2 regions of the Paraburkholderia sp. RL17-383-BIF-A genome follow, and region 2 is predicted to be linked to the other one. Evidence: riboswitches for the same ligand, from Rfam matches in the RefSeq annotation. Region 2 holds a riboswitch; the other holds the start of a gene.
The links. A riboswitch is a leader RNA that binds a small molecule or an ion and turns the genes downstream of it on or off. The one in region 2 is predicted to bind glycine.
Positions count from the first base shown of each region.

Region 1: it holds a riboswitch for glycine, as region 2 does, so the genes downstream of both, gcvT (glycine cleavage system aminomethyltransferase GcvT) here and P0D71_RS17080 (D-amino acid dehydrogenase) in region 2, are expected to answer to the same signal.

Region 1 covers NZ_JARESR010000004.1:118,780-134,006, forward strand. Annotated here, with positions in the region: gene P0D71_RS06235 (thiamine pyrophosphate-binding protein) at 1-1,151, opposite strand, end outside; gene P0D71_RS06240 (L-serine ammonia-lyase) at 1,367-2,755, opposite strand; gene P0D71_RS06245 (alginate lyase family protein) at 2,785-3,894, opposite strand; gene gcvP (aminomethyl-transferring glycine dehydrogenase) at 4,054-6,990, opposite strand; gene gcvH (glycine cleavage system protein GcvH) at 7,064-7,444, opposite strand; gene gcvT (glycine cleavage system aminomethyltransferase GcvT) at 7,590-8,708, opposite strand; glycine riboswitch at 8,789-8,943, opposite strand; glycine riboswitch at 8,987-9,069, opposite strand; gene P0D71_RS06265 (YdgH/BhsA/McbA family protein) at 9,217-9,567, opposite strand; gene P0D71_RS06270 (oxidoreductase) at 9,763-10,812, opposite strand; gene P0D71_RS06275 (UvrD-helicase domain-containing protein) at 11,133-13,223, shown strand; gene P0D71_RS06280 (c-type cytochrome) at 13,392-14,291, opposite strand; tRNA gene P0D71_RS06285 (tRNA-Arg) at 14,567-14,642, shown strand; gene P0D71_RS06290 (outer membrane protein) at 15,040-15,227, shown strand, end outside.
Region 2 covers NZ_JARESR010000013.1:64,019-79,245, forward strand. Annotated here, with positions in the region: gene P0D71_RS17065 (phosphoketolase family protein) at 1-1,915, shown strand, start outside; gene P0D71_RS17070 (acetate/propionate family kinase) at 1,929-3,089, shown strand; gene P0D71_RS17075 (BON domain-containing protein) at 3,092-3,352, opposite strand; gene P0D71_RS17080 (D-amino acid dehydrogenase) at 3,534-4,745, opposite strand; glycine riboswitch at 4,936-5,028, opposite strand; gene P0D71_RS17085 (LysE family translocator) at 5,238-5,870, shown strand; gene P0D71_RS17090 (PaaI family thioesterase) at 5,912-6,307, shown strand; gene P0D71_RS17095 (GNAT family N-acetyltransferase) at 6,335-6,862, opposite strand; gene P0D71_RS17100 (helix-turn-helix domain-containing protein) at 6,869-7,441, opposite strand; gene P0D71_RS17105 (lipocalin family protein) at 7,546-8,118, opposite strand; gene P0D71_RS17110 (YceH family protein) at 8,324-9,028, shown strand; gene P0D71_RS17115 (SLATT domain-containing protein) at 9,032-9,550, opposite strand; gene P0D71_RS17120 (acyl-CoA dehydrogenase family protein) at 9,655-10,920, opposite strand; gene P0D71_RS17125 (ABC transporter permease) at 11,067-11,972, opposite strand; gene P0D71_RS17130 (ABC transporter permease) at 11,975-12,889, opposite strand; gene P0D71_RS17135 (ABC transporter substrate-binding protein) at 12,994-14,289, opposite strand; gene P0D71_RS17140 (ABC transporter ATP-binding protein) at 14,391-15,227, opposite strand, start outside.

The sequences.
Region 1 (15,227 bases), on a different contig from region 2:
TCGCCCATCTGCACGTCGCCGGGAATCTGGCGCGGTTTGCGCCAGTCGAGATACGCCTGATGCGCCTCGCTCGCGGCGCCGGACCAGGCAAGTTGCTCGGACGAAGGCTCCAACTCCGCAAGCATTGCCGCCAGCTCCGGCATGCCGGAGACGATCGGCAGATCCGCCGCATACACGCGTCCCAACTCCTCCGCGCCTTGATGCACATGCACGAGCGTCTGCTTCGTTTTTGGAATGTCGAGCAGCGTGTAGCCGTTGGTCGTCGCTTCGCCTAAACGAGGTCCGATCGCGAGCAATACGTCGGCGTCGCGGATACGTTGCGCGAGCGCAGGATTGATGCCGAGGCCGACATCGCCGGCATAGTTGGGATGCTCGTTGTCGAGCGTGTCCTGATAGCGGAACGCGAGGCCGACCGGCAGTTGCCAATTCTCGACGAAGCGTTGAAAGTCCGCGCACGCAGCAGGCGTCCAGCCGCTGCCGCCCGCGATCACCATCGGCCGTTGTGCGCCTTCGAGCAACGCGCGCAATTTCTCGATCTGCGCCGCCGAAGGTGACGCCGCGACGCGTTGATACGCCGGCGCCCCTGCTACGGCGTCGCATGCGTCGCTCAACACGTCTTCCGGCAGCGACAATACGACGGGACCAGGCCGTCCGGACGTCGCTGTGTGAAACGCATGGCTCAGATACTCGGGAATGCGTTTGGGATCGTCGATTTGCGCGACCCATTTCGCCATCTGACCGAACATGCGCCGATAGTCGATCTCCTGAAACGCCTCGCGGTCGAGATGCTCGCGTGCGCATTGGCCGATCAGCAGGATCATCGGCGTGGAATCCTGAAACGCGGTGTGCACGCCGATCGACGCGTGCGTGGCGCCCGGCCCGCGCGTGACCAGCGCGACGCCGGGCCGGCCGGTCAATTTGCCGACGGCTTCGGCCATATTCGCCGCGGCCGCTTCGTGACGGCACACGATGGTCTGGATCTGTTCGGTTTCGTCGTGCAGCGAATCCAGCACGGCGAGAAAACTTTCACCGGGCACACAGAAAACACGTTCGACACCGTGCGTCAGCAAAGCATCGACGACAAGACGCGCGCCGGTGGTTTGAGCGGCGGAGGAACCGGAAACTGAAACGGGAGCATTCGGCTGCGACATTGCGATGAAGCCTCCAGGCAGTGCATGAGTGCGATGTGAGAATGCAAGCATCGACCGGACGCTGGCCGATGTGGCGCTTCGACAGCTTACGCCGCCAGCGCCTGCGCTGTCACGGCGCAGCGCAACTGTAGCGCTCGCGCATTGCGCGCCGCGCAAATGAAAACGCGGGCCCGAGAGCCCGCGTGATTGCCGTCATGCGCCATGAAGCGCGGAACTCAGCACTCGACGATATTCACCGCCAGGCCGCCGCGCGACGTTTCCTTGTACTTGGTCTTCATATCCGCGCCGGTTTCACGCATGGTTTTGATCACCGAATCGAGCGACACATAATGGCTGCCGTCGCCGCGCAACGCCATGCGCGCCGCATTGACCGCTTTCACCGATGCCATCGCATTGCGCTCGATACACGGAATCTGCACCATGCCGCCGACCGGATCGCACGTCAGGCCGAGGTTGTGTTCCATGCCGATTTCCGCGGCGTTCTCGACCTGCCGGGGCGTGCCGCCCATGACCGCGGCGAGTGCGCCCGCCGCCATCGAACAGGCGACGCCCACTTCACCCTGGCAACCCACTTCGGCGCCGGAAATCGACGCGTTCAGCTTGTACAGAATGCCGATCGCCGCCGCGGTCATCAGGAAGTCGATCACGCCTTGCTGATTCGAGCCGGGCATGAAGCGCGTGTAGTAATGCAGCACTGCCGGGATGATGCCGGCCGCGCCGTTGGTCGGCGCGGTGACCACACGTCCGCCGGCGGCGTTTTCTTCGTTGACGGCGATCGCATAGAGATTGATCCAGTCGACCATGGAAAGCGGATCGCGCAGCGCCAGTTCAGGATTGCCCGACAGCGCGCGATACAGCTGCGGCGCACGGCGCTTCACCTGGAACGGGCCGGGCAAGTTACCGTCGGCGTCCGGGTTGTTGATGCCACAACCGCGTGCGACACACGCTTGCATTACGTCCCAGATCTTCAGCAGGCCGGTGCGCGTTTCTTCTTCCGTATGCCAGACGCGCTCGTTTTCCCACATTAACTGAGCGATGCTTTTGCCAGTCGATTCGCACAGCGCAAGCAACTCGTTGCCGCTGCGAAACGAGTGCGGCAATTGATCGACGGCGCTCAGCACTTTCGTGTTCGGCGCACCCGCCGTCACCACGAAACCGCCGCCCACCGACAGATAGGTCGACTCGCGCAACGTCTCACCCTGCGCATCGTAAGCGCGCAGCTTGAGACCGTTCGGATGCTCGGGCAGCGCCTGGCGATAAAACGCAATCTGATCTTTCTGCACGAACGGCACCTCGTGCGTGCCGAGCAGCGCCAGCTTGCGGGACACGCGCACGTTTTCGAGCCGCTCGGCGATCGTGTCCGGGTTCACGGTGTCGGGCGCATCGCCCATCAGGCCGAGCATCACGCCGCGATCGGTGCCGTGCCCCTTGCCTGTCGCGCCGAGCGAGCCATACAGCTCCACCTTCACCGATGCGGTCGCAGCAAGCAGCCCATCGCGTTCAAGCCCTTGAGCGAACATCAGCGCCGCGCGCATCGGCCCGACCGTATGCGAACTGGACGGACCAATGCCGATTTTGAAGAGATCGAACACGCTGACTGCCATTTACTGCTCCCTGCTGATAGATGGTTGGTTCATCGCGCCGGCAGCGGCAAACACACGGCGAGCCAGGCAGGCGGCGTGGGTGCGAGCTGTAGCGCGATCGGCGTATAGCGCCCGTCGAGGCGTGCCGCCAGGTGAAACAGTTCGGTCGCGTTCTTCGGGTCCCACTGACCCGAATAGCCGGGCAAGCCGGCTTCGCGACGTTTTGCATCGAACGGAACGCTCGAATGCACGAATTCTTCGTGGGTCTTGTTGCCGGCCGCGTATGGCGCGAGCCAGTTCAGCGCGGCTTCCAGCGAAGCGCCGTCCGTGCCCTTGTCCGGCAGCCAGTTGCGGTTATGGCGGCGCGCGGCGAGTGCCGCGGTCACGAGCGGCTGCAGATCGTAGGTGACGTAATGCAGCGCGTCGCGCTCGCTGAAATCGACCGTCGAACCATCCGGTTCGATGTTGTCGCCGATATGCTCGACGAACAACCGCTGGGCCGCATTGATCATCTTGCGGTTATCGAGCGTGAATGCGGCCATGGCGATCAGTTTGACCCGATGGCTCTGCCAGTTGTTTTTGTACGTGCCTTTGAGCGGCCGCGGCTGCGCGTCGATTTGCCCGATATAGCCGGTCGCGAGTTTCGTGAGAAACGCCATCGACGCATTGCGCGTCTTAACCGGCAACGCGCTCGCTGTCATGTCGTACGCGAGAATCAGCCCTTCGAAGCGGGTTTCGTCGATGGGATTGAAGCTTGGTTGATACGTCGTGACCCACGCGAACAGCAGGCGGTCGACGAGCTTCAGATACCGGTCGTCGCTGGTGGCGCGCCAGGCGAGCGCGGCGTCGCGCATCAGATCGAGATCCTGCTCCGCTTCGACGCTCTGGTCGTAAATGCCTTCGTGCGGCAGCGTGCCTTCGGTATGCAGTTTCGCCAGCGCATGCGGCTGGTCGTTCAGATGAGCCTGCACGTTGCTCACCAGCGCTTTCACGCCCGGATCGGCGTTCGTGCGTTCACTGGTTTGCAACGCGGGCGCCGCACAGAAATTCATCGCGGCCTGCGCTTGCGCCAGCGGCAGCAGCACTGCCGCGCCTGCCAGCAACAGTGTGCAGGTTTGCCGCCACGTGGGGGCTCGCCCTGGTTCGGTCCGGCTTTGCATCGATCGCACCTTTCGCGCCATGCGAAACTCCTCGTTAGGCTGATTCGGTGTGTGATGTTAGCCGTTTGCGGCCAGGAGCGACAGAGAACTCAGGAGAGAACCGCACAGCGCCCTGCCGCCTCTTTTCGAGACAGCGGGCGCTGCGCGGCAGCGGTCCGCTTACTCGTAGTCGGCGATCGGCACGCAGGAGCAGAACAGATTGCGGTCGCCGTACACGTTGTCCGCGCGGCCGACCGGCGGCCAATACTTCTTCGCGATCAGCGTGGGCAGCGGATACGCTGCGGTTTCGCGCGCATACGCGTGCTTCCAGTCATTCGCGATGACCACCGCCGCCGTGTGTGGCGCGTGCTTGAGCGGATTGTCCTCGCGGTCCGAGCGGCCATCTTCGACCGCGCGGATTTCCTCGCGGATCGCGATCATCGCTTCGATGAAACGGTCGAGTTCTTCCTTCGATTCCGATTCGGTCGGCTCGACCATCAGCGTGCCCGGCACCGGGAAGCTCATGGTCGGCGCATGGAAGCCGTAGTCGGCGAGACGCTTGGCGACGTCGTCGACGGTGATGCCGCTGGTTTCCTTGATCGGACGCAGATCGAGAATGCACTCGTGCGCGACCAGTCCGCCCGGGCCCGAATACAGCACCGGATAGTGCGGCGCGAGTTTCTTCGCGACGTAGTTCGCGTTGAGGATCGCGGTTTCGGTCGCGGCGGTGAGGTTCTTCGCGCCCATCATCGCGATATACATCCACGAGATCGGCAGGATCGACGCCGAGCCGTACGGTGCGCCGGACACTGCGCCAATGCCGTTCGGCGCGCGTTCATAGCCCGACGAGATCTGGTTCGGCAGGAACTGCGCGAGGTGCGCGCCGACTGCGACCGGACCGACGCCCGGTCCGCCGCCGCCGTGCGGAATGCAGAACGTCTTGTGCAGGTTCAGGTGCGAGACGTCGCCGCCGAACTGGCCCGGCGCGGTGAGGCCGACCATGGCGTTCATGTTCGCGCCGTCCACATAGACCTGGCCGCCGTGCGCGTGCACGATCTCGCAGATTTCACGCACGTTCTGCTCGAACACGCCGTGCGTGGACGGGTACGTGATCATGATCGCCGCGAGTTTGTCGGCGTGCTGATCGGCCTTCTTCTTCAGGTCTTCGATATCGACGTTGCCTTGCGCGTCGCAGGCAACCACGACTACCTGCATGCCGGCCATCTGTGCCGACGCCGGGTTGGTGCCGTGCGCCGAAGCGGGAATCAGGCAGACATTGCGATGGGCTTCGCCGCGCGAGGCGTGGTAGGCGTGGATGATCAGGAGGCCCGCGTACTCACCTTGCGAGCCGGCGTTCGGTTGCAGCGATACGGCCGCGTAGCCGGTGGCCGCGACCAGCATTTCTTCGAGCTGATCGATCATTTCGCGGTAGCCGACGGTTTGCTCAGCCGGTGCGAACGGATGGATCTGGCCGAATTCCGGCCACGTGACCGGCAGCATTTCCGAAGTCGCGTTCAGCTTCATCGTGCACGAACCGAGCGGGATCATCGAGCGGTCGAGCGCGAGATCCTTGTCGGACAGGCTGCGCAGATAGCGCAGCATTTCCGTTTCCGAATGATGACGGTTGAACACGTGGTGCGTGAGGTACGCGCTGGTGCGTTCGAGCGCGGCCGGCACGGATGCGGTGTTCGATGCGGCCAGTTTTGCGTCGAGCGTGTCGACTTGCGGAATGTCTTTCGCGCCCGCGGCTTGCGCGAACACTTCGAGCAGATCGGCCAGATCGCGGCGCGACGTGGTTTCGTCGATCGACAGGCCGACTTGCGTGTCGCTCACGCGGCGCAGGTTGATGCGCTTCGCAATCGCTGCGTCGTGCAGCGCTTGCGTGCGTACGCCGGTTTCGAAGGTGAGCGTGTCGAAGAACGTTTCGTTGACGAGCGTATAGCCGAGTTGCTTCGCACCTTCGGCCAGCAACGCGGCGATCCGGTTCACGCGCAGCGCGATCGTCTTCAGGCCGTGCGGGCCGTGATAGACGGCGTACATGCTGGCCATGATCGCGAGCAGCGCTTGCGCGGTACACACGTTCGAGGTGGCTTTCTCGCGACGGATATGTTGTTCGCGCGTTTGCAGCGCGAGACGCAGCGCGGGGTTGCCTTGTGCGTCGACGGTCACGCCGACGAGGCGGCCCGGCATCTGGCGCTTGAATTCGTCGCGCACAGCGAGGTAAGCCGCATGCGGGCCGCCGAAGCCGACCGGCACGCCAAAGCGCTGCGTATTGCCCACGGCCACGTCCGCGCCCCATTCGCCCGGCGGCGTGAGCACGGTCAGCGCGAGCAGGTCGGCGGCGACCACCACGTGGCCGCCCGCTGCATGGATCGCTTCGGCGAGCGCGCGATAGTCGCGCACGTCGCCGTTCACGCCCGGGTATTGCAGCAGCACGCCGAACGCATTCGCGTTCGCCGCCTCCGCAGCCGGGCCCACTTTCACTTCGATGCCGACCGGCGTGGCACGAGTCTTCACCACTTCGATGGTTTGCGGCAGCACGTCGTCGGCCACGAAGAACACGTTCGACTTCGGCTTGCCGATGCGCTGCAGCAGCGTCATCGCTTCAGCGGCGGCGGTTGCTTCGTCGAGCAACGACGCATTCGAGATCGCCAGACCCGTCAAGTCGACGATCATCTGCTGGAAGTTCAGCAGCGCTTCCAGACGGCCTTGCGAGATTTCCGGCTGATACGGCGTGTACGCGGTGTACCACGCCGGATTTTCCAGCACGTTACGCAGGATCACCGTCGGCGTGTGCGCGTTGTAATAGCCCTGCCCAATGTACGAGCGGAACACCTGGTTCTTGTCCGCGAGTTCACGCAGCGCGGCGAGCGCTTCGGCTTCGCTTTTCGGTTGCGCGAAGGGGCCGAGCGGCAGCGTTTCGGTGCGGCGGATCGTCTTCGGAATGACGGCGTCGATCAGCGCGGCGCGCGACGCGAAGCCGAGGGCTTCGAGCATCGCGTGCTGGTCGGCCGCATCCGGGCCGATGTGCCGTTCGGCGAAGGCGTCATGCACTTCGAGCGCGGCGAGCGAGAGAGGAGTGCGGTTCATCAGACGATCCGGGTGTTCGAGCTTCATGGGTGTTCCTGGCGGTGCGGCTATCTCTGCGCGAGGGACGCGCCGCACCAATCGGGTTAAACGTAAAGGTGAATCAGGCGCCGATCGACTTGCTGTACGCGTCGGCGTCGATCAGACGGTCTTGCGTGGCGTCCGCGGCCGGCTTGATCTTGAAGAGCCAGCTTTCGTACGGCGAGGTGTTGACCGAGTCCGGGGTGTCGGCCACGGCCGTGTTCGCTTCGATGATTTCGCCCGAGACCGGCGCATAGATATCGGAAGCGGCTTTCACCGATTCGATCACGGCGACGGTGTCGCCAGCGGTCACGGTTTTGCCCAGTTCCTGGACTTCGAAGAAGACGATATCGCCGAGCGCTTCCTGCGCGTGGTCGGTGATGCCGACCGTCAGCGTGCCGTCCGCTTCGGTACGGACCCATTCGTGCGATTCGGTGTATTTTAGATCGGCCGGGATGCTCATCGGATGCTCCTATGCGGTGTGATTCGGTAATGACTTAAAGGGCCCCCAAACCTGTCGCTTCGCGCCAGGTTCCCCCGAGGGGGAACAAGAAAACTTGGGGCGGCCCGGCGTTTTCTTGTGAAGGTTTGCGCACGCGCCGGCTTGCTTAAACCGCGAGCACTTTGCCGTTGCGCACGAACGGCAGTTTTACCACGCTTGCGGGAACGTTCTTGTCACGAATTTGAACGTGAACGGTGTCGCCCGGCTGCACGCCTTTCGGCACGCGCGCAAAGGCGATCGATTCCTGCATGGTCGGGGAAAACGTGCCGCTGGTGATTTCGCCTTCGCCTTGCGGCGTGACGACTTTCTGATGAGCACGCAGCACGCCTGCTGCCTTGCCGTTGTCCTTCAGCAGGATCAGGCCGACGAACGCGGCCTGCGAACCGTCCGCTTCCAGCTTGCCCTTGCCGACGAAGTCGCGCGGCGAGGTGAGGTCGACCGTCCAGGCGAGGCCGGCGTCGAGCGGCGAGACGTTGTCGTCCATGTCCTGGCCGTACAGGTTCATGCCGGCTTCGAGGCGCAGCGTGTCGCGCGCGCCGAGTCCGGCCGGGCGCACGCCTTGCGCTTGCAGCGCGTTCCACAGCGCTTCGACGTGATCTGCGGGGACGATGATTTCGAAGCCGTCTTCGCCGGTATACCCCGTGCGGGCTACGGTCAATTCGCCGAACGGCGTGTCTTCGATGCGGGCGGCGTTGAACGGCTTCAGCGCTTCGGTGGCGGCGCGCGCGGCCGGCACGGTTTGCCAGACTTTTTCGCGAGCATTCGGGCCTTGCACGGCGACGATCGCGTAGTCGCGGCGCGGCGTGATGGTCAGGCCGAAGCTGCCTTCGGCGTTGAGCTGGCCGAACCAGGCGATGTCTTTGTCGGCGGTGCCGGCGTTGACGACCACGCGGAAGTGATCTTCGCCGAAGTAATAGACGATCAGGTCGTCGATCACGCCGCCGTTCGGGTTCAACAGACAGGAGTACAGCGCGCGGCCGGGCGTTTGCAGCTTGGCGACGTTATTGGCCAGCGCATATTCGAAGAAGGCGCGCACGCGCTCGCCGGTGAAATCGACGACGCACATGTGCGAGACGTCGAACATGCCGGCGTCGGTACGCACGGCGCGGTGTTCGTCGATTTGCGAGCCGTAGTTGACGGGCATGTCCCAGCCGCCAAAATCGACCATGCGGGCATTGAGCGCACGATGGGTGGCGTTGAGCGGGGTGTGTTTGAGTTCGGTCATGGGGCCTCGGGCATCTCGCGAAACAAAAAAGGCCATGCGGCGCTACGCCTCGCGGCCTTTTAGCTGCGAGCGATGCGTTGCATGGCCCCTCTGTCCTCGATACCTGAGAGATTGCGTTGCCGTGAGAATGTGAATTCGTCACGGTGAAACGCGCGCCCCTTCGGTGGGCAGCCTGCCAGATCCGCTCGATTTATAACGACGCAGACGGCTACTGCCGCTCTCCAGAGTGCGAAAAACCTGTGCGCTGAGCTTGGTTCAACGCGGGTTCTTCGACGCGGTCGGTCCTTTTGCCTGAGAGTTTGCGGGTGTGCCCCTTCGGCGGCGCGGCCTGCGGTTTCCTGCGGCCAGCGCGCTCTCCCGACGCGTGCGGCGAATGTACGCGAGGGCCGGGGGCTTGTCAAATCTGGGCCCGCGAGCGGCACGGCGGTTGACGCGGCGTCTTGCCCTCGCCAAAAAAGCGCGGGACGCGATGCCCGCGCTTGCACTGCTTCGGCGCCTGAGCGCGCGATTATTCGCCGATGGCGTGTGCCGCGTTGTCCAGTTCCTGATTCAGCACGCGCTGTTCGTCGCTGGACAGGCCACCGCCGTGTTGCGCGGCCATGTCATGCGCTTCCTGACGGATCACGTCGAGGCGATGGTGCAGCGCGCCGCCTTGCGGGGGCGGGTAGTAGCCCTGATTCACGCGATTGTCGATACGGCGGCTGAGATTCTCGATGCGGCCGTCGACCTGGCGCAGGCGCTGATCCGCGATCTGCTGCGGGTTGGGGCGCGGTGCCGGCGCGGGTTGAGGCGTCACCACACAGGCGGCGAGCGAACTGAGCAGGGCGCACGCGGCGAGCGCGCGGATAGTACGGGGCATGAACTCTCCGGAAGTCATAGTCGTTTTGTCTTGCTACTTGGGTAGCAACGGCTGACTGCCGGAGCGCGCTGACCGGCGGCGCGTTCTTATTTGTAACGTTATGTTCCTTTCGGGCCTGTCAGGATCGTGGCCCGCGCGGGAGGCGGCAAGTGCCATTTTAGGTACACAAGGCGTTTCGACGCGCGGGCAAACAGTTCAGCGAACGCGCTCGAACGGCAGCCGGACGCCTTCTTCCGAACTCCGGGCGGCGAGTTCGATAATTGTCATTACGTCCACAGCGTCCTGAGCGCTGACCGGGAACTTCACGCCGTTCTGGATGGCGTCGGCCACGGCGATATAGAAGCCAACGTAATCTCCATTACGCGTCGGCAGCTCGCGCTCGACTTCCTGATCGCCTTCCAGTACGCGCAGCAACCCGGCCGCATTGCCCGCGCCGAAGCCTTCGTCGCCGGGCCGCAGGCCGGCTTTCAATTGATCTTCCTGCGTGTCGAGCCCGGTTTTCACATAGCTGCCGCGCGTGCCGTGGATCGAGAAGCGCGGCGCGACCAGCGCGGTCAACGCGCTGGCGTGCAACACCACTTCGAACTCACTGTAGCCGAGCTGGATATGCACGTAGTCCGGTGCGCTGGCATTGTCGCGATGCGTGCGCACGGTGGCCGACACGCTCTGCGGCGTGCCGAACAGGGCCAACGCCTGGTCGACCAGATGCGGCCCCAGGTCCAGCAGCAGACCGCCGCCTCGCGACGCTTCCTCACGCCAACGCTGCCGCACCTCCGGCCGGAAACGGTCAAAATGCGATTCGTATTGCGTGATCCGTCCCAATTCGCCGCTCGCGAGCAGATCGCGCACGGTCAGAAAATCACCGTCCCAGCGACGATTGTGAAACGGCATGAAGAGCTTGCAGCGGGCGAGTGCGATGTTGGCCAGCGTGCGGGCGTCGGCGGCATTCAGCGTGACCGGCTTGTCGACCACCACGTGTTTGCCCGCTTCCAGCGTGCGGCGCGCCAGCTCGAAGTGCGTGTCGTTCGGCGTGGCGATCACGACGCAGTCGATGTCGTCGAGCGCGAGCAGCGCGTCGAGGTCGGCCACCACCTTCGTGTGCGGATAGTCGGCGAGCGCGCGCTCGGGCTGGCTCGTGGCGATGGCCGCAACGCTCGCGCGGCCGCAGTGCGCGATTACCGGCGCGTGAAAGGTCGCGCCGGCGAAACCGTAACCCATCAATCCAATCTTCAGCGATGCGGACATGCGTGTCTTCCTGCAAAAACGGCGCGCCGCTTTGCCACCGTGGCGGCGGCGCGCAACACCGCAATTGTGGCATGTCCTGAAGGTGGATCGTCGGCGTCGTGGTGGTACTGGTCGCCGTCATGGGGCGCGGGCATTGGTTGCGTACATCCGTGTTAACATCGCTCCTCTCGCGCGTTTGCGAAGCGGGCCAGAACACCCTCCGCACCGTGCGGGGCGCCTGTTCCGGCACGGCGCCGCGCAGCATGCCCCCGGGCCTTCGGCCGGCGTTTCGCCACCGCGCCCTCAACCGCCGCTTTAACCGCATCACCCATCCACAGACGATGTCCGCAGGCCTGAACCCCGCTCAAAATGAAGCGGTCCGTTATCTCGACGGTCCGTGTCTCGTGCTCGCCGGCGCAGGCAGCGGCAAGACGCGCGTGATCACGCAGAAAATCGCGCATCTGATCGAGGCCAAGGGCTTCGAGCCGCGCCACATCGCCGCCGTCACGTTCACGAACAAGGCCGCGCTGGAAATGCGCGAGCGCGTGGGCAAGCTGCTCGAAGGCAAGACGCTCACCACGCCCGGCAAGGAAGGCCGCAAAGTGCCCGTCAATCAGTTGACGGTCTGCACCTTCCACTCGCTCGGCGTGCAGATTCTGCGGCAGGAAGCGGAACACGTCGGCCTGAAGCCGCAGTTCTCGATCATGGATTCGGACGACTGCTTCGGCATGATCCAGGAACAGGTCGGCTCGACGGACAAGGGTTTCATCCGCAAGATCCAATCGATCATCTCGCTGTGGAAGAACGGCATGATCATGCCCGAGCAGGCGATCGCCATTGCCGCGAACGAGGACGAGCATCAGGCCGCGATTGTCTATCGCAACTACGTGGCGACGCTGCATGCCTATCAGGCGGTGGATTTCGACGATCTGATCCGCCTGCCCGCCGAACTGTTCGAGAAGAACGAACAGGTGCGCGACCGCTGGCAGAACAAGCTGCGCTATCTGCTGATCGACGAATATCAGGACACCAACGCCTGTCAGTACGAACTGGTGAAACTGCTGGCCGGCAAGCGCGCGGCGTTCACGGCGGTCGGCGACGACGATCAGGCCATTTACGGCTGGCGCGGCGCGACGCTCGAAAATCTCGGGCAGCTCAGCAAGGATTTTCCGAAGCTGCATCTGATCAAGCTGGAGCAGAACTACCGCTCGACGGTGCGCATTCTGACGGCCGCGAACAACGTGATCGCGAACAATCCAAAGCTGTTCGAAAAGAAGCTGTGGTCCGAACACGGCATGGGCGACACGATCACCGTCACGCCGTGCAACGACGAAGAACACGAGGCCGAGTCCGTGGTGTTCCGTTTGTCGGCGCACAAGTTCGAGCGGCGCGCGAATTTCCGCGACTACGCGATCCTGTATCGCGGCAATTTCCAGGCGCGCATCTTCGAACAGGTGTTGCGGCGTGAGCGGATTCCGTATGTGCTGTCCGGCGGCCAATCGTTCTTCGACAAGGCGGAGATCAAGGACATCTGCGCCTATCTGCGTCTGATCGCCAACGCGAACGACGACCCCGCGTTCATCCGCGCGATCACCACGCCGCGCCGCGGCGTCGGCAATACCACGCTCGAGGCGCTCGGCTCGTTCGCAGGACAGGCCAAGGTGTCGCTGTTCGAAGCGGTGTACATGGGCGGCATCGAGGCGCGTCTGTCGCCGCGGCAGATCGAACCGATGCGCGTGTTCTGCGACTTCATGCAGCGCCTCACCGACCGCGCCGAGAAAGACGCCGCCGGCACGCTGCTCGACGAACTGATGGACGCCATCCACTACGAAGCCTATCTGTACGACGCGTTCGACGAACGTCAGGCGCAGTCCAAGTGGCAGAACGTGCTGGAGTTCATGGAGTGGCTGAAGCGCAAAGGCACCAAGGCTGAGCCGACGGGCGCCGCGGCCGACGAAGCCACCGGCTACGACACCGCCGACGGTCTCGGCGACACTGGCAAGAATCTGCTCGGTCTGATCCAGACCGTCGCGCTCATGTCGATGCTCGAAGGCCGCGAGGAAGATCCCGACGCGGTGCGGCTCTCAACGGTGCATGCGTCGAAGGGCCTGGAGTATCCGCACGTGTTTCTGGTTGGTGTCGAAGAAGGCATCATGCCGCATCGCGGCGGTCCCGACGACGAGCCGATCGACGACGCGCGCATCGAAGAAGAGCGCCGGCTGATGTACGTCGCGATCACGCGTGCGCAGCGCAGTTTGCATCTGAACTGGTGCAAGAAGCGCAAGCGCGCGCGAGAAACGGTGGTGTGCGAGCCGTCGCGCTTCATTCCCGAAATGTTGCTCGACGACGCTCCCCCGCCGACGCCCGAAGAAGCGCCGATGTCGCCGAAAGACCGGCTTGCCAGTTTGAAGGCGCTGTTGCAGAAGCCTTGAGGGAGTGTCGCGAATACCGAGGCAAAAGACGCGCGTTCAGCGCGCGTGAGTGAGTGTCGAAATCGGGCACCTGGGTAGCGCGCTTCAGCGATGGCCGATAAAAAAATCCCTGCACCGCGTCACCGTGGGCAGGGATTTTTTACGACCTGGCAGACGCCGTCGTTCGTCTTACTTCACCGCGCTGACCATGTAGTCGACGGCGGCCTTCACGTCCGCGTCCGAGGCATTCGAGCCGCCCTTCGCGGGCATCGCGCCCTTGCCGTGCAGCGCGTAGTTATAGACCGTGTCCATGGGCTCTTTCAGACGCGGCGCCCAGGCGTCCTTGTCGCCGTACTTCGGTGCGTTCAGTACGCCTGCCGCGTGACAGGCCTGACAGACTTGCTGATACAGCGCCTTGCCGGCTTGCGAGGCATCCGCGCTTTGCGTGCCGCCGGCCGCCGGTGCGGCCGCTTGCGGCACGCTGGCCATCGCGGCCATGGCCGCGGCGGCTTGGGCCGCGCCTGCGTCAGAAGCGCCGGCCGGAGCCGCGGCTGCTGCTGCACCGGATGCCGCCGCCGCGCCTGCCGCCGGTTGGGCCGGTTCAGGGAAGCTCGCGCCGGAATTGTTCGCCATATAGGTGACTGCGCGTGCGATTTCGAAGTCGCTGTAGTCGTCCGGGCTGGTGCCGCCGCGCGGCGGCATTGCGCCTTTGCCGGCGAGCGCCGTGTGCAGCAGCGTGTCGAAGCCCTGCGCGATGCGCGGCGCCCAGTCGGCGGTATTGGTGAATTTCGGCGCGCCAGCCGCACCCGATGCGTGGCAAGCGGAGCAAACGGCTTTGTAGACTTCTTCGCCGGTCTTGTAGACGCGCGGCGCATTGGCGTCGCGAATGTCGACCTGGGCGAATGGCTTGATGCGGGCGGTGACCTCGGCTTCGGAGAGAGAGTCGGTGCCGGCGCCGGTGCGCGTCGAGTTATCGACGTAGACGGCCAGCAGAACGATGATGACGATCGGCACCGCAAAACTGGCAATGATCGCAGCGACGAGCTGCCCGGGGGTTTTGATCGGGGCTCCGTGTGGTGCTTCGCTCATGCTTGTCTCGTCTCCGTGGGTATGTGAGCGGTACAGCGTGACGGCAACTTCTTGTTCTCAAATCAGCCACGGACGATTATAGACGCAAGATTTCGACGGCGGCGAGGGGCGCGGCGAGCTGTTCAGCAGGCGTTTACCCGCATCGCGAGGGTCGGCCGGAAGGCGCCGGGTGCCGCCATTCAGGCCGTCCGGTGGACGGTATGGCTGAAACCGGGTATCCTTTCGGTCTCGCTTTGGCGTCGCATCCATTCCGGTTGCCGCGCTTTCGTGGTGAAGCGCCCGTAGCTCAATGGATAGAGTACTGCCCTCCGAAGGCAGGGGTTGCTGGTTCGATCCCAGCCGGGCGCACCATAAAGAGTCGATCTCGATCAAGGGCTTGCGCTGTGTGCGCCAAGCCCTTTTTGTTTTTCCACCGTCTTGCGATGTCTTCCGGGCGCCGCAATCCCGCCGATAAGCCGCACATAAGCCACAGATACGCTCACTGCCGGCCGTCCACGATCTCATCCGCGTCGACAGAATTATCCCAAGATCTCTGTAGCTTACTGTTCGTCAATTCAGATTCAGACATATAAACGTCCGTCTTCTGAAATTTCCAATTGCCCCAGCCTATCCGTTTAATTAGCATGCGTTGACCATCCAAATCGTATAACGCGTGGATGTTCCATAAGCGGTAATTCAACAATCGCTTCCCTAATTAATAAAGGCATTGCGAAGCCATCCGCGCGCCCATTGTTTTATTTTGCAGGTCATGTACAAAATAGCCCGGTTGATTTTAATCGCATCGATCACGATGCTATCCAATCTCGTGCACGCGCAATCGGTTCCGCCTGTCACGGTGGCAAGCCAATTTGCCGGTCCCTATCTGGGCTTCAAGGTGGGTGTGAATAATTCCGATGCTTCCGGCGTCATCAACAAGCCATCGCACACTACGGTTTT
Region 2 (15,227 bases):
CGGCTACGGCGCCGCGTTCGACAACCCCGATCTGATCGTCACCGTCATGATCGGCGACGGCGAAGCGGAAACCGGGCCGCTTGCCACCTCGTGGCACTCGAACAAATTCCTCAATCCGATCCGTGATGGCGCGGTGTTGCCGGTACTGCATCTGAACGGCTACAAGATCGCCAATCCGACCATTCTCGCGCGCATTCCCCGCGAAGAGCTGGAAGCCTTGCTGACCGGCTACGGCCACAAGCCATATTTCGTCGAAGGCGACGATCCCGCCGTCATGCATCAACAGATGGCGGCTACGCTCGAACAGTGCATCGGAGAAATCCGCGCGATCCAGCAGCATGCGCGCGAGAGCAACGACGCGTCGCGGCCCCGCTGGCCAATGATCGTGCTGCGTTCGCCCAAAGGCTGGACCGGCCCGAAGGAAGTCGACGGCCACAAGGTGGAAGGCTCGTGGCGCGCGCATCAGGTGCCGGTGCTCGATCCGGTGACCAATGGCAAGAGTCTGAAGCTGGTGGAAAGCTGGTTGCGCAGTTACGAGCCCGAGTCGCTGTTCGACGAAGCGGGGCGCCTCGTGCCGGAGTTGCGCGAGCTCGCCCCGAAGGGCGCGCGCCGGATCAGCGCGAATCCGCATGCGAACGGCGGCATGTTATGCAAGACGCTCGACATGCCGGCGTTTCGCGATTTCGCGGCCGCGGTGAAGAAACCGGGTGGCTCGTATCTATCGCCGACCGAGGTGCTCGGCAAGTTCCTGTGCGAAGTGATGCGCCGGAACATGACGAACTTTCGTGTGTTCGGCCCCGACGAAACCGCGAGCAACAAGCTGACCGCGATCTATGAAGCGTCCGCGAAAACCTGGCTCGCGCAGACCGTCCCGAGCGACGCGGACGGCGGCGAACTCTCGGTGGACGGCCGCGTGATGGAAATGCTCAGCGAACACACGCTCGAAGGCTGGTTCGAAGGCTATGTGCTGACCGGCCGGCACGGCCTGTTCGCCACCTACGAAGCGTTCGTGCACGTGATCGATTCCATGTTCAATCAGCACGCCAAGTGGCTGGAGAAGGCGAAACGCGATCTCGGCTGGCGCCAGCCGGTGCCGTCGATCAACCTGCTGATCACCTCGCTCGTGTGGCGGCAGGATCACAACGGCTTTACGCACCAGGACCCCGGTTTTCTCGATGTCGTTACGAACAAGAGCCCGGACGTGGTGCGTATCTATCTGCCGCCTGATGCGAACTGCCTGTTAAGCGTCGCCGATCATTGCTTGCGTTCGCGCGATTACGTCAACGTGATCGTCGCCGACAAGCAGCCGCATTTGCAGTATCTCGACATGGACTCGGCGGTCACGCATTGCACCAAGGGTATCGGCATCTGGGACTGGGCGTCGACGGATCAGGGCGTCGAGCCCGATGTGGTGATGGCCTGCGCGGGCGACATCGCGACCATGGAGGCGCTCGCCGCCGTGCAGATTCTGAAGGAGCAGTTCACCGACCTGAAGATCCGCTTTGTCAACGTGGTCGATCTGTTCCGGTTGATGCCGGAGCACGCGCATCCGCACGGCTTGTCCGACCGCGATTTCGATTCGTTGTTTACCGACACCAAACCGGTGATTTTCAATTTCCACTCGTATGCGTCGCTGGTTCACAAGCTGACTTATAACCGCACGAACCACGACAACCTGCATGTGCATGGTTATCACGAGAAGGGCAACATCAACACGCCGCTCGAACTGGCGATCATCAACCAGGTCGACCGCTTTTCGCTCGCGATCGACGTGATCGATCGCGTGCCGAAACTGCGCGGTGTCGGCGACCATGCGAAGGAATGGTTGCGTGGCCAGATCATCGAACATCTGGCGTATGCGCACGCTGAGGGCATCGACCGGGAAGAGATCCGCAACTGGACGTGGAAAGGCTGAGCGAGGCATGACCATGCGCACTCCAGACGGTGCTGACGATCAAACGATTCTGGTGTTGAACAGCGGTTCGTCGTCGCTGAAGTTCGGCTTGTTCCGGTACGCCGGTGGCGACGAATCGCTCCTGCTGGAAGGCAGCGCGGAAGGCATTGGACGCAGCGACGGCAGTTTGTGGATCAAGGCGCCCGACGGCCGTGTACTGCTGCAGCAGGAGCACGAACTGGAATCGCAGACCGACGCGCTGCAAAAGCTCGCGCAGGTGCTTGCGCAACAGCATCATGCGCGGCCTTCGGCGGTCGGGCATCGGGTGGTGCATGGCGGACCGCATTTGCGCATGCATCAGCGGATTAGCGCCGACGTGCGGCGTCAATTGCAGGACGCCGTGCACTTTGCGCCGCTGCACATTCCCCCGGCACTTGCGTTGATCGACGAGGCCGAGAAAATTTTCGACGATGCACCGCATTTCGCCTGTTTCGATACGGCGTTTCACGCCACGCTGCCGCCGCGCGCGGCACAACTCGCGTTGCCGCGCCGTTATGTGGAGGCCGGCGTGATGCGCTACGGTTTTCACGGGCTGTCTTATGAATCACTGGTGACGCGGCTCGGCGCCGACTTGCCGGCGCGCGCGGTGTTCGCGCATCTCGGCAACGGTTCGAGCGTGTGCGCGTTGCGCGACGGCCAGTCGATCGATACGTCGATGGGCCTGACGCCGACCGGCGGCGTGCCGATGGGCACACGCAGCGGCGATCTCGACCCGGGTGTGCTGCTGTATCTGATGCGCGTGGAGAGGCTCGATGCCGGCGCGTTGGAGACGCTGCTCAATCGCGAGAGCGGTCTTGCCGGCTACGCGGATGGCGAGAGCGATATGCAGGCGTTGGAAAAACGCGCTGCGGCGGGCGATGCGAATGCGTCGCTCGCGATCGATGCCTTTGCCACTGCGGTGCGTAAGACGATCGGCGGCTATGCGGCGTTGCTGGGCGGAATCGATTTGCTGGTGTTTACCGGCGGCATTGGAGAGCACAGCGAGGCGATTCGCACGCGCGTCTGCGACGGACTGGCTTTCATGGGACTAACCGAAGGCGACCCGGCGGGCAAGGTGAAGGCGATTCACACCGAAGAGGAAAAGCAGATCGCGCGGCATTGCCGCGCGCTTTTACGTCAGACAACCAAGGGCTGACTTCATTCGGGCTTGATGACAGTGTGATCCAGAACGCCTGTTACACCGAACAGGCGCGTCACGTCTTCGAGTGCAGCGGTGCGTTGCTGGTCGCGCTGCAACTCGCCATGCAGCGTGATACGGCCGCGCGAGACTTGGACCTTCACGGCATGCTCGGGAACCGCGGCGTCCCAGGCGAGACGCCGCGTCGCTTCCATGGCGATCTGTGCGTCGCTCAGGCGTGTGTTGTGTGCCTTGGTTTTTGCGGTGCGGGCGTGCGGCATGGGTTCTCCACCGGAGTAACACGGATAGAAGAACACTAGCAGAAATGGAGCATCTGCCATTGGACGACGGCGGCGATTTCACGCCACAGCCGCCGCCCAAACTCCCGCAGCACGGGGAGTTCAAATCTGGGGACGGCTGTGATGTCGAGCCACCGCCGTTAGCGAAACCGCCGCATCACGCCTACTGAATCGCGCCCGCGAGTGCCTGGGCGGTTGCGGCCGACAAGGTCCAGCCCAAATGTCCGTGCCCGGTGTTGTAGAACACGCCACGCCGTTTTCCACGGCCCACCTTGGGCAGCATGCTCGGCAGCATCGGCCGCAAGCCCGCCCACGGAATCACGCGCGAGGTCGATACCTCGGGGAAATACCGCCGCGTCCAGTCCACTAGCGGTGCAATCCGGTCCGAACGGATATCCCGGTTGAAGCCGTTGATCTCCGCCGTGCCGGCCACGCGAAAGCGATCCACGCCCAGGCGGCTCGTCACGATCTTCGCGCTGTCGTCGAGCAGGCTCACCCAAGGGGCGCGCTGCTGGCTGATTTCGTCATCGAGACAAACAGTGATCGAATAGCCCTTCACCGGATAGATATTCACGTGGTCGCCGAGCATGGCTGCAAAATCGCGGCTCTTCACCCCGGCGCAGACGACGATCCGTTCGAACGCAAAGCGCTGCGATTCGCCTTCGAGATTGACCGCCAGTGTAAAACGGCCCTCGGCAGGCTGCTCGATCGAGGTGATCTCGGCATCGTAATGAAATTCGACGCCGTGCCGCACGCACGCCTGAGCAAGGCCGCGCGTGAACTTGTGAATATCGCCGGTCGAATCGGACGGCGTGAAGAATCCGCCGTAAAAATCGCCGTGCAGCGTGGGTTCGATGCCATGCAGCTCGCTCGCCGTCACCGGGCTGCGCTCGAGGCCGCCTTCGCGCAGCAATGCGTTCACCTTGCTGGCGGCATCGAATTCCTTGCGCGTCTTGTAGATATGCAGAATGCCGCGCCGTTCGAGATCGAAGTCGATGCCTTCGGTTTCGGCAATCGAAAACAGATGCTCGCGCGCGGCGATCGCGAGCCGCACGGTTTCGACGGTGTTCGCCCGATAGTGCGGAATCTGCCGCAGGAATTCGCCCATCCACGAGTACTTGTGCCAGGTGGGTGTGGGATTGAGCAACAGCGGGGCGTCGCGCGTGAGCATCCAGCGCAGGCCTTTCATGACGGTGGCCGCGCTGTTCCAGACTTCGGCATTGCTGGCGGACAACTGCCCGCCGTTGGCGAACGAGGTCTCCATCGCCGCATAGCGGTGGCGTTCGAAAACGGTGACGTGGTGGCCGCGCTGGGCGAGGGCGTGAGCGGTCGTGACGCCGGTAATGCCGGCGCCGATAATGGCGATTCGTGACATGTCATGGTCCAGAGTAGTTGAGCATCACCGGTGTCGATTTCATGTCGAAACCGGCGTCGATGCCCCATCTGTCCATGTACCTGAGAGTTTCTTCCCCGCGGCGGCCGGCCCGTCATGAGTGATGAGCCGTGCGCGGAGAATCCCCTTCGGTGGGCGCACGCGGTATGCCGGTGCGCCGCTCTCCAGATGTTCCTGCTGCGCGGTCCTTTTGCCTGAGAGTTTCCGGGGCGGTTGCTCCGTCGGCGTCGTCCGAATTTCTGACGATCTCTCCCGCGCTGCATTGCAGAACGGCTCGACGATACCGTTCAAAATAATTCGCCGCAAGTGTTTCGTGCGAGTCACCGCGCAAGAAGTGGCCAGAAGCGCCGCAATTGAACATGAATGCGGCTCATACGCCAATGCGAATTTCTCAAGCCGGCCGCGAAGCTGAAATCGGCGGCATCGGCTATATTTGGCGGCACTGTCCGACTTTCATTCGCCAAGGAGAATGCCGTGCCCGCCCTCACAACGCTGCTCGCCTTCGGTCTGGTCTCGCTCGGCATGGTGCTCACGCCCGGGCCGAACATGATCTACCTGATCTCGCGATCGCTCTGTCAGGGGCGTCGCGCGGGCCTCGTTTCTCTTGGCGGCGTCGCGCTCGGCTACGTGTTCTACATGTTCTGCGCGGCGTTCGGCATTACCGCGCTGCTGCTGACGGTGCCCTACGCGTACGACGCATTGCGTTTCGGCGGCGCGCTCTATCTGTTGTATCTGGCCTGGCAAGCGGTCAAACCGGGCGGCCGTTCGCCGTTCCAGGTGCGCGACCTGCCGCACGACAGCCGCAGCAAGCTCTTCACCATGGGGCTCGTCACCAACCTCGCGAATCCGAAGATCGCGGTGATGTACCTGTCGCTGCTGCCGCAGTTCATTTCGCCGGGGCACGGCAGCGTGCTCGCGCAGTCGATCGCGCTCGGCTGCGTGCAGATCGTCATCAGCGTGACGGTCAATGCGCTGATCGCGAGCATGGCGGGCTCGATTGCCGTGTTTCTCGCCGGGCGGCCGGTGTGGTTGCTGGTGCAGCGCTGGTTGATGGGCACCGTGCTCGCCGGACTTGCGGTCCGCATTGCGCTCGATTCGCGCCGTTGAGCGCATCTTGCATCTCTCATCTCGAACACAAAGGCATGCTCATGTCCGACTTTCCCATCGACAACCCGTTTCTCGAATCGCTCGGCGTTCGCCTGACGCAATGGCGCGACGGTTACGCGGAACTGGTCATGCCGATCGATGCCAGCAAGCTCAATCGCCAGGGCGTGCTGCAAGGCGGCGCGATCGCGACGCTGCTCGATGCGTCGGCGGGTTATGCGGGCATCTTCGCGCCGAGCGGCGACCCGGCCCGGCATGCGTTCACGCTGTCGCTGACCACCAACTATCTCGACAAGGGACTCGGTGAACTGGTCACCGCCAAGGGTTTTCTGGAGCGCGCGGGCCGCTCGATTTTTTTCTCGCGCAGCGAGGCGTGGGTGGACGGCAAGCTGCTGATCGCCAGCGCGCAGGGCACGTTCAAATATTCGAAGACCGCGTGAGGCGCACAGGCCGGGCCCGCGCTTCGCTCATAGCGCCTTGTACATGATGGTGGTCGAGTCGAACTCATGGGTGTGCGTGCCACGCGCGTATCCCGGGATCACACCTGCTGTCCGATAACCCAGTGCGCTATAGAGCGGCTCGGCGTGGTCGCCGGTGCGGGTGTCGAGCGTGAGCAGGCTGCGCTGCAATCCATGCGCATGGCGTTCGAGTTCCGTCATCAGCGCCCGCGCAATGCCCTGACGGCGGAACGCCGGATGGACCAGCAGTTTGCGCACCTCGGCGCGATGCCGCTGATTCGGCATCGTGTCGTAATCCAGTTGCACGGTGCCCGCAATCGCTTCGCCCTGACGCGCGACCAGCAGCACGAGGCCGCCGGCACGCAACGAAGGCAGCACTTTGCCGCGCCAGAACGCCTCGCACTCGTCGGCGCCACACGGCATCACGAAGCCGACGCTGGCCCCGTCATGCACGCAGGCGCCCAGCAGCGCGCCGAGTTCAGGGAGATGACGCACGAGGTCGTCGGCGGAGAAAGGGGTGAGGGTGGTCGCGCTCATGCTGGCTCACACGATGAACAGAAGATAGCGGGCCGCGCGGTGCGCGGGCGTCACGAAAGCGCTGGGGCCGAACAGTTGGTAGCGCAGGCAGTCGCCGGGTTGCAGGTTGTGGCGCTGGCCGTCCACGGTGATCTGCAACTGCCCTTCCAGCAGGATCAGATGATGTTCGAGGCCGGGCCGTGGCGACGCGTCGTAGGTAATGCGCACGCCGGCGTCGAGTTCGCATTCCAGCGCCTCGCCGCTCAACGCCTGCGCGGGTGGCGACACGGAACGCCGCCGGAAGCCGATGCTGGCGTCGGTCCAGAGCGGCTGGGCGTCGCGCGGCACGAGCGGCGCGAAGTCCTCCTCGACCATGTGCATGAGGCGCGACATGGGCAGGCCGTAAGCCACGCAGAGTTTGCCGAGCACGCTCGCCGTGGGGCTGACGGCGGCGTTTTCGAGGCGCGAGAGGGTTGCGCGACTCACGCCGCTCAGTTTCGCGAGATCGTCGAGCGACCAGTTACGCTCGGCGCGCAGCGCCCGCAGCCGCTGGGCGATACGGCGGTCGATGGCGTTGTCGTCGGAGAGTGGGGTTTCCATATTCGGGAAAATATCTCGAATATGGAAATCGGTCAATGAGGACAAAAATCGGATCTGTCCGGCTGACGCGGACCAACCGTCCGATAGCCGGCCAGGAGCGCGACTTACTCGTGCCTTGTCATACGCAGCATCGACGTGTCGTAACCCAGCGCGCGGACCCGCTCGATCAGCGCGTCTTTCACGCTCGCAGCCGGCGTGGCCTCACGCGTGAGGATCCACAGATAACGTCCGCTCGGCTCGCCGACGATCGACCAGCTATAGTCGTCCGCGTGATCTAGCACCCAGTAGTCGCCGAAGAAGAATGGGCCGAAGAACGACACCTTCAACTTGGCATTGCCCGAATCGGCGACCACCTTCGCGCGGCCCTTCGCGACGTCCAGCGGACCGTTCACCGCGCCTTGGTGGCAACTGTTGACCACGTCGATCAGGCCGTCGTCGCGCGTGGCGTACTCTGCGGTGACCGCTTCGCAATCGCGCTCAAAGCGGTTTTCATAGCGCGCCAGTTCATACCATCGGCCGAGATAGCGGCTGAGGTCCACGGGCTTCGCGGGCTCGGGCACGTGCGCGTTGCCGCTCTTGCCGGCCGGGCTGAGCGCGCACGCGCCAAGCAGGCAGACTGCGCCGACCACGAGTGAAATGGCGCTCAGGCGCAGGACCGGTTGACGGCGTAGGGGCATTGATCGACTCCATTAGCAAAGGATGTTCTGTGACAGCACGCCCCGTGCCAGACGGCCGCGCGCGCGCCCGGCCGTGGCGGAGATGGGTACACCTTCGCGGCCGTGGCCGTTTATCATAGTGCCCACCAACCAGAAAGCGCCGCCCGGCTGTGCAACGGTAAGGCAACATCCACGAGACCCGGCGGCTCATGCCGCGACATCATCCATGAATTCCACTCCCGACACTTCTTCCCGCCCTTCGATCCGCGCGTTGACCCTGCTTGAAGGACGCGTACTCGGCGTGCTCGTCGAAAAGCAGCACACGGTGCCGGACAGCTATCCGCTTTCGCTCAACGCGCTGACCTTGGGCTGCAATCAGAAGACCGGCCGCGCGCCGGTCATGAACGCCACCGAAGCCGAGGTGCTGACCGCCGTCGACGGCTTGAAACGGTTGAGCCTCGTGATGGAGGGCAGCAGCAGCCGCGTGCCGCGCTTCGAACACAACATGAACCGTGTGCTGGGTTTGCCGAGCCAGTCGGCGGCGCTGCTCACCACCTTGCTGCTGCGCGGCCCGCAAACCGCCGCCGAATTGCGGCTCAATAGCGCGCGTCTGCATGGTTTTGCCGATATCTCGTCGGTCGAGGCGTTTCTCGACGAACTCGCGGCCAACGACCCGCCACGGGTCGTGAAACTCGCGCGCACGCCGGGCGAGCGCGAGAACCGCTGGACACATTTGCTGTGCGGCGAAGTGAGTGCGAGCGAGCTGGCGCAGCCAGGCGCCGAAGACGACGCCGTGCCGCTGTCCGCGTTCGAGGCGGTCAAGGCCGAACAGAAGCGCCTTGCCGACGAAGTGAGCCGGTTGCAGGCCGTGGTGCGCCGCATGGCGGCGGAGTTGGGTATTGATGCCGGAGATCTGACGGCCGGCGAATGAGGCTTACGCGTCGCGGCTGCGCGGCGTATCCGCGGACAGCGTGCGTTGGGTGCGATAAAAGACGCGCGGCGGCACGTTGGGCGAGTCTTCGGCGAGCCGGTCGAGTTCGTCGCGGATCGCGCTGAGATAGTGGCCGTCACGCGCATCGGCGTCGCCGGCAAAGACCGCTTCGAGTCTGCGGCGCACCGCGCCATAGCGCGCGCCGGCGGCGCGATGCTTTTCGGCGCGTTCGGCGTAGCGCAGGAACGTTTGCAGCGCGGAGGCGACGGCGGCCGCCACGCTCACGAAGCCGATAAAAATCTTCAGTTCCGGCGAGACGGCTGACGCGTGCAGGGACGCAAACACAGCCGTTCCCACGAAGGCGGTCAACGCGGTGGCAAGCCAGCCGACCTGGCGGTCACGCGCCGATAGCAGATCCGCCATGTCGTAGTGGCTCATCTGGGATTCGCGCGCACGGCGAATCCACTTCAGCAGAAGCTGGTTTTCGTCGACCGGAGGCTCGTAGGCAGGCAGGTTCTTCATGTCGCTCGTCAGGGCAGTTCGATTGCGCAAGCTTAGCGCATGCGCCTGACGACACTGTGCCACATGAAGACGGCGAGCCTCACCAGGAGGCCGGCTGGCCGTGGTTATGCCGCTGCCGCTATCTCCGTCTGCCGCGCCACTCCGAAGCGCTCGTTATGCGCGTTGCCATTCAGGTAGAAGTCACCAATCGCGGCCTCGCGAATGATCGCCGGATTGTGCGACGCCAGCACGCGCGCATTGCGCCAGTAGCGATCGAAGCGGCGCGTCTCGCTGGTGGCCGATGCGCCGCCCACTTCGAACAGCAGCGTCGCCGCTTGCAAGGTCTGCTCGATGACGATCTGCTGCGCCTGGAAAGTCTGGATGTCGAGGTGAATGTAAGTCTGTTCGTCGGCACGGCCTTCCTCGCGCGCGACGGAGACTTCATCGATGGCGCGCGCGAGCGACGTGTTGATGCTTTGCGTCGAATAAGCGAGGCTCGCAAGCCGGCCGACCACGCGCTGCACGAGCGGATTGTCGCGCGGACTCGACGCGCCCGGCACGCCGAAGGTTCGGGTTTTGGTCTGCGTGAACGCGACCGCATCGCGCAGCGCGGCGCGGCTGATGCCCGCGAGGTTCGCGACATGCAGCGCCTGATAGTAAGCCGTGAGCAGGCTGTTGCGACGCGGTTCGGCGGCGTTATAGCGGCGGTAGAGGTTATCGAGCGAGACCGGCACCTGCGTGAAGCGCGCCGTGCCGCTGCCGGTGAGGCGCTGCCCGAAGCCGTCCCAATCGTCGATACGTTCGAGGCCCGGCGCGTCGGATTCCACGAGCACGCGCAGGTCGCTCGAACCGTCGTGCGCGGTGACGTCGACCCAGTCGGCGTAGAGCGTGCCGGTGGTGTAGTACTTCTCGCCGTCGAGATGCCATGCGCCATTGGTCTGCGTCAGGCGCACGCTGTTGTTGGTGACGCCCGTGCGCTCGGACACCGCGCCGCCGACAATCTGACCTTGCGCCACCCGCGTAAGCCAACGCTCACGCAGCGATTCGTCGCCGTTTTCCAGCAGCGCTTCGATAAAGCCGCCATGCACGCGCAGGATTTGCGGCAGATTCGAGTCCGCCTCGCCGAGACGCGTGACCAGCGCGAAGAATTGCGTGAGCGAGATGCCTTCGCCGCCGTATTTTTTGGGCACGCGCAGCCGCGTGTAGCCCGCTTCACGCAGCCATTCCACCGGCGCGTAAGCGAGTTCGCGCTGTTGCTCGCGCTCGACCGCGCCTTCCGCGATACGGGCGAAGACGGGAGCGAAGCGGCGCGTCAGCGGATCGTCGCCGAAGAGTTGTGCGGCATCGGCGATGCTGTGGTCAGCGTGGGTTGGCGATTCGACTGCGGACATGGGTTCTCCGAAACGAGGCGCGCGTGAGGCGCAATCAGAGAACGGTAAGGGACGGGGCGGGTGCGAGCAACGAAGTATTTGGCCGATTCTTAGCAGCGGGAGTGAAATGCCTGCCGGGCAGCGCCTGGAATCGGCGGAGAACGCGCCTATTGCAATCCCGCCACCGCGCGCCTGCGCGCCAGCAATCGCACGGCGAGCAGGCACACGCCCATCACCGTCAGCGACAACACCGTCGTCATGGTGCCCAGCGCGTAGATCACTGGTGTGGTCACCGACGTGGTGAGACCCTGAAGCTCGAGCGGCAAGGTGTTCTGATCGCCGATCGCCTGCGAGGTGCGGGCAATCTCGTCCCATGAGAGCGTGAAGCCGAACATGGCCACGCCCACCACCGAGGGGCCGATGATCGGCAGCACCACGTGCCGGAAACTCTGCCACGGCGTCGCGCCGAGATCGCGGGATGCTTCTTCGTAAGCCGGATTGAAGCGGTTGAACACCGCGAACATGACCAGCAAACCGAACGGCAGCGTCCACGTGAGATGCGCGCCGAGCGCGGATGTGAAGAGGCCCATCGAGGTGGTGTAGGTATCGGCGAACGACTGATAGCCCCAGGCCGTGGCCAGGTACTTCACGCCGTTATCGAGCAGGCGGAACGTTAGACCGATGCCGAGCGAAACGATAATGGACGGCATGATCAGGCTCGCCACGGAGACGTAGAACACTGCCGTATCGCCGCGAAATTTTCGGCGAAAGGCAAGGCCCGCCGCGACGGAGAACAGCACCGTCAGCACCGTGACAGCCACAGCGAGCCGCACGGAGCGCACGAACGCGGACCAGATATCCACATCCCCCACGCCGTCGCGCAGCACGGAGAACCAGTGCAGCGACACGCCGCGCATGGGAAACGTGAGGCCGCCTTCCGGACCCTGAAACGACAGGATGAAAATGGTGATCACGGGTCCGTACAGGAACAGCACGAACAGGCCGAACAGGAGCGCCAGCCAATAGAAACTCGCCGGGCGGCGCTCGCGATGTTTGAGGGCATTGGCCTGCATCTTCACAGCTCCTTGCGGATGTCGACGACCCGCGTCAAACCCCACACGATCATCAGCACCACGGCGAGCAAGATGATTGCATTGGCCGCCGCGGCGGGAAATTGCAGGTAGCCGGTCTGCACCTGAATGATCTTGCCTACCGAGGCGATCTGCTGGCCGCCCATCACGCCGACGGTCAGAAAATCGCCCATCACGATCGTAATCACGAAGATCGAGCCGATCACAATGCCGGTTTTCGACAGCGGCAGCACCACGTCGCGCACCACTTGCCAGCCGCTCGCGCCGGCGTCGCGCGCGGCTTCGAGCAGCGACCGGTCGATCCGCATCATCGCGTTGAAGATCGGCACGATCATGAAGAACGTGTAGAGGTGAACGAACGCGAGCACTACCGAAAAGTTCGAATACAGCAGCCATTCCAGCGGCTGATCGATCAGATGCGCGCCGAGCAGCGCCTGATTGACGAGACCGTTGCGGCCGAGCAGCGGCATCCATGAAATCATGCGGATCACGTTCGAGGTCCAGAACGGAATCGTGCAGACGAGGAACAGCACGGTCTGCATGCTCGTGGTGCGCACATGAAAGGCGAGAAAGTAGGCGATGGAAAAACCCAGCAGCAAGGTCACCGCCCACACGATCGCGCAGAACTTAAGCGTCGACCAGTACGTCTTGAAGGTGACGCAGAGGTCCGTCATCGACGAACAACCGTTGAAGATCGCCGTGTAGTTCTTCAGCGTGAACGCGGGGATGATCTGGTATTCGTTGAAGTCCCAGAAGCTGACGATCAGCGTGATGACCAGCGGCACGATAAAAAACAGCAGGAAGGTCAGCGAGAGCGGCGTCGCCTGCAACCATGCCGGCGCGCGGCGATGTTTGACGGGCGCGCCCTGCGCGTGCGAGGGAAGGTCGATCGTTGCCATGGGCGTATTTCTAAGGAGTGACGGTGCGTGCGGATAGCGGATGAGAACCGGCGCGGCGGGCGCCGGCTCTCATGCCCGATCGCGGCTTCGACCACGGTGGTCGGTCAAGCCGCGATGAACTCGTTCCACTTCTGGACCATATAAATGTTCTCGTCCATCACCGCGTTCCAGCACGCAATCGCGCCCATGCGCTGGTTGTACGAGCCGCCGTCACGCACGGTGCCGGCTTTTTCGAGCAGCTGGCCGTCCGGCGCCTTGATGTCCTGCGCGGCCGCCTTGCCTTCGATCCAGTAGTCCCACTCGTAAGGCTGCATATGCGTCTTCGCGGTTTCGAGCACGCCCGAGTAATAGCCCTGACGCATCAGATAGGCGCCCGCCCAGCCGTCCTGGAACCAGTTGACGAATTCATACGCCGCATCGAGCTTCTTGCCTTGCAGCGAACGCGGGAAGCCGAAGCCCGAGGCCCACGAACGATAGCCTTCCTTGAGCGGCTGGAATTTGCAGGCGATACCCATGGTGCGGACTTTCGTCACGGCCGGCGACCACATCGACTGGATCACGACTTCGCCCGAGGCCATCAGGTTCACGCTTTCGTTGAAGTCCTTCCAGAACGCGCGGAACTGGCCGGCGCGTTTCGCTTCGATCAGGATCTTGATGGTCTGATCGATTTCGGCCTTGGTCATGTTGCCTTTGTCGCCGTATTTCACGTGACCCATCGCCTCGATCGCCATGGCCGAATCCATGATGCCGATCGCGGGAATGTTCAGCAGCGCCGCCTTGCCCTTGAACTGCGGATTGAGTAGTTCGGCCCAACTGTCGATAGGCCGCTTGATCAGGTCGGGGCGAATGCCGAGCGTATCCGCGTTGTACGTGGTGGGAATCAGCGTCATCCATTCGGTCGGCGTGGCGGAGAATTCGGTGGAGCGCGGGCCGGTGAGGAACATCACCTTCTTCGGCGCGGTGCCCTGATCGCCGATCTTCTTGCCGTTGACTTCACCGCGCGTGAGCACTGGCGTGATCTTGTCGGCAAGCTTGATACGCTTCGCGTCCATGCCGGCCAGCGTGCCGGCCGGAATCAGCTTCTTCAGCGCGAAATATTCGGTGTCGACAATGTCGAACGAGTTGGGCTGCGTGATGATGCGCTTGGCGACGTCGTCGGTGGTCACCGGCACGTATTGAATCTCGATGCCGGTGTCTTCCTTGAATTTCTTCGCGATGTCGGCGCTCTGATTGACCGCCGTGCCGAGGTAACGCAACGTGATTTTTTCCTGCGCGTGCACGTACGGAAAACCGGCAATACCGGCTGCCGCCACTGCACCCTTGATGAACGTGCGGCGCGACAGGCCTTTTTCCTTCCCATCCGTTGCGGCCGGTGCCGGGCTCTCGTTCGTTTCACTCATTGCTTTCTCCTCAGTTGACGTTCGATTGACGTTCGGTTTTAGCTTGCTGGAACGCTCATGCGCGGCGATGTCATGCCGCTTCAATGCGAAAACTTCACTACTCAGGCCGCGAGCGGATGCGCGTCCTGTTCGTTCCACCAGACCACCACGCGGGCATCGGGACCGAGCCGCGCCGGATCGTAATCACCGTCGCTCACGAGCGAGATCAACTCGGGCGAACCGTCGAGCGGGTCGAGCGTCATGCGCAGATGCGTGCCCTGATACTCGGCTTCGCGCACTGTGCACGGCACGCCGCCAATGCGCGTCATGCCGTTGTCGCCGCTTGCGTTCTGCACCGGCGTGATGCCATGCGGCACGACGCGCAGGTGATCGGCACGCACGGTAAACAACCGGCCATTGGTTTTGAAGACGTTGTGGCCGCCGAGAAAGCGCGCCACGAATTCGGTGCGCGGACGGTTGAAGACTTCATGCGGCGTGCCGCTCTGCTCGATACGGCCGTGACTCATCACCACGACCAGATCGGCGAGCGCCATGGCTTCTTCCTGCGAATGCGTGACGTGCACGAACGTAATGCCGAGTTCTTTCTGCCAGCGCTTGAGTTCGGCGCGCATCTGCACACGCAGGAACGGGTCGAGTGCGGAGAGCGGTTCGTCGAGCAACAGGCAGCCTGGCTGGTTGAGCAACGCACGGGCGAGCGCGACACGCTGCTGCTGTCCGCCAGAGAGTTGGGCCGGTTTGCGTTCGGCATACGCCGACATGGCGACCAGTTCCAGCAGCTCGGCGGCGCGCTTGCGCCGCACATCTTTGGCGATGCCGCGCATCTTCAGGCTGAACGCGACGTTATCGAGCGCGCTCAGGTGCGGGAACAGCGCATAGTTCTGGAACACCATAGCCGTGCCGCGAGCAGCCGGCTCCGCGCGCGTGACGTTGCGGCCGGC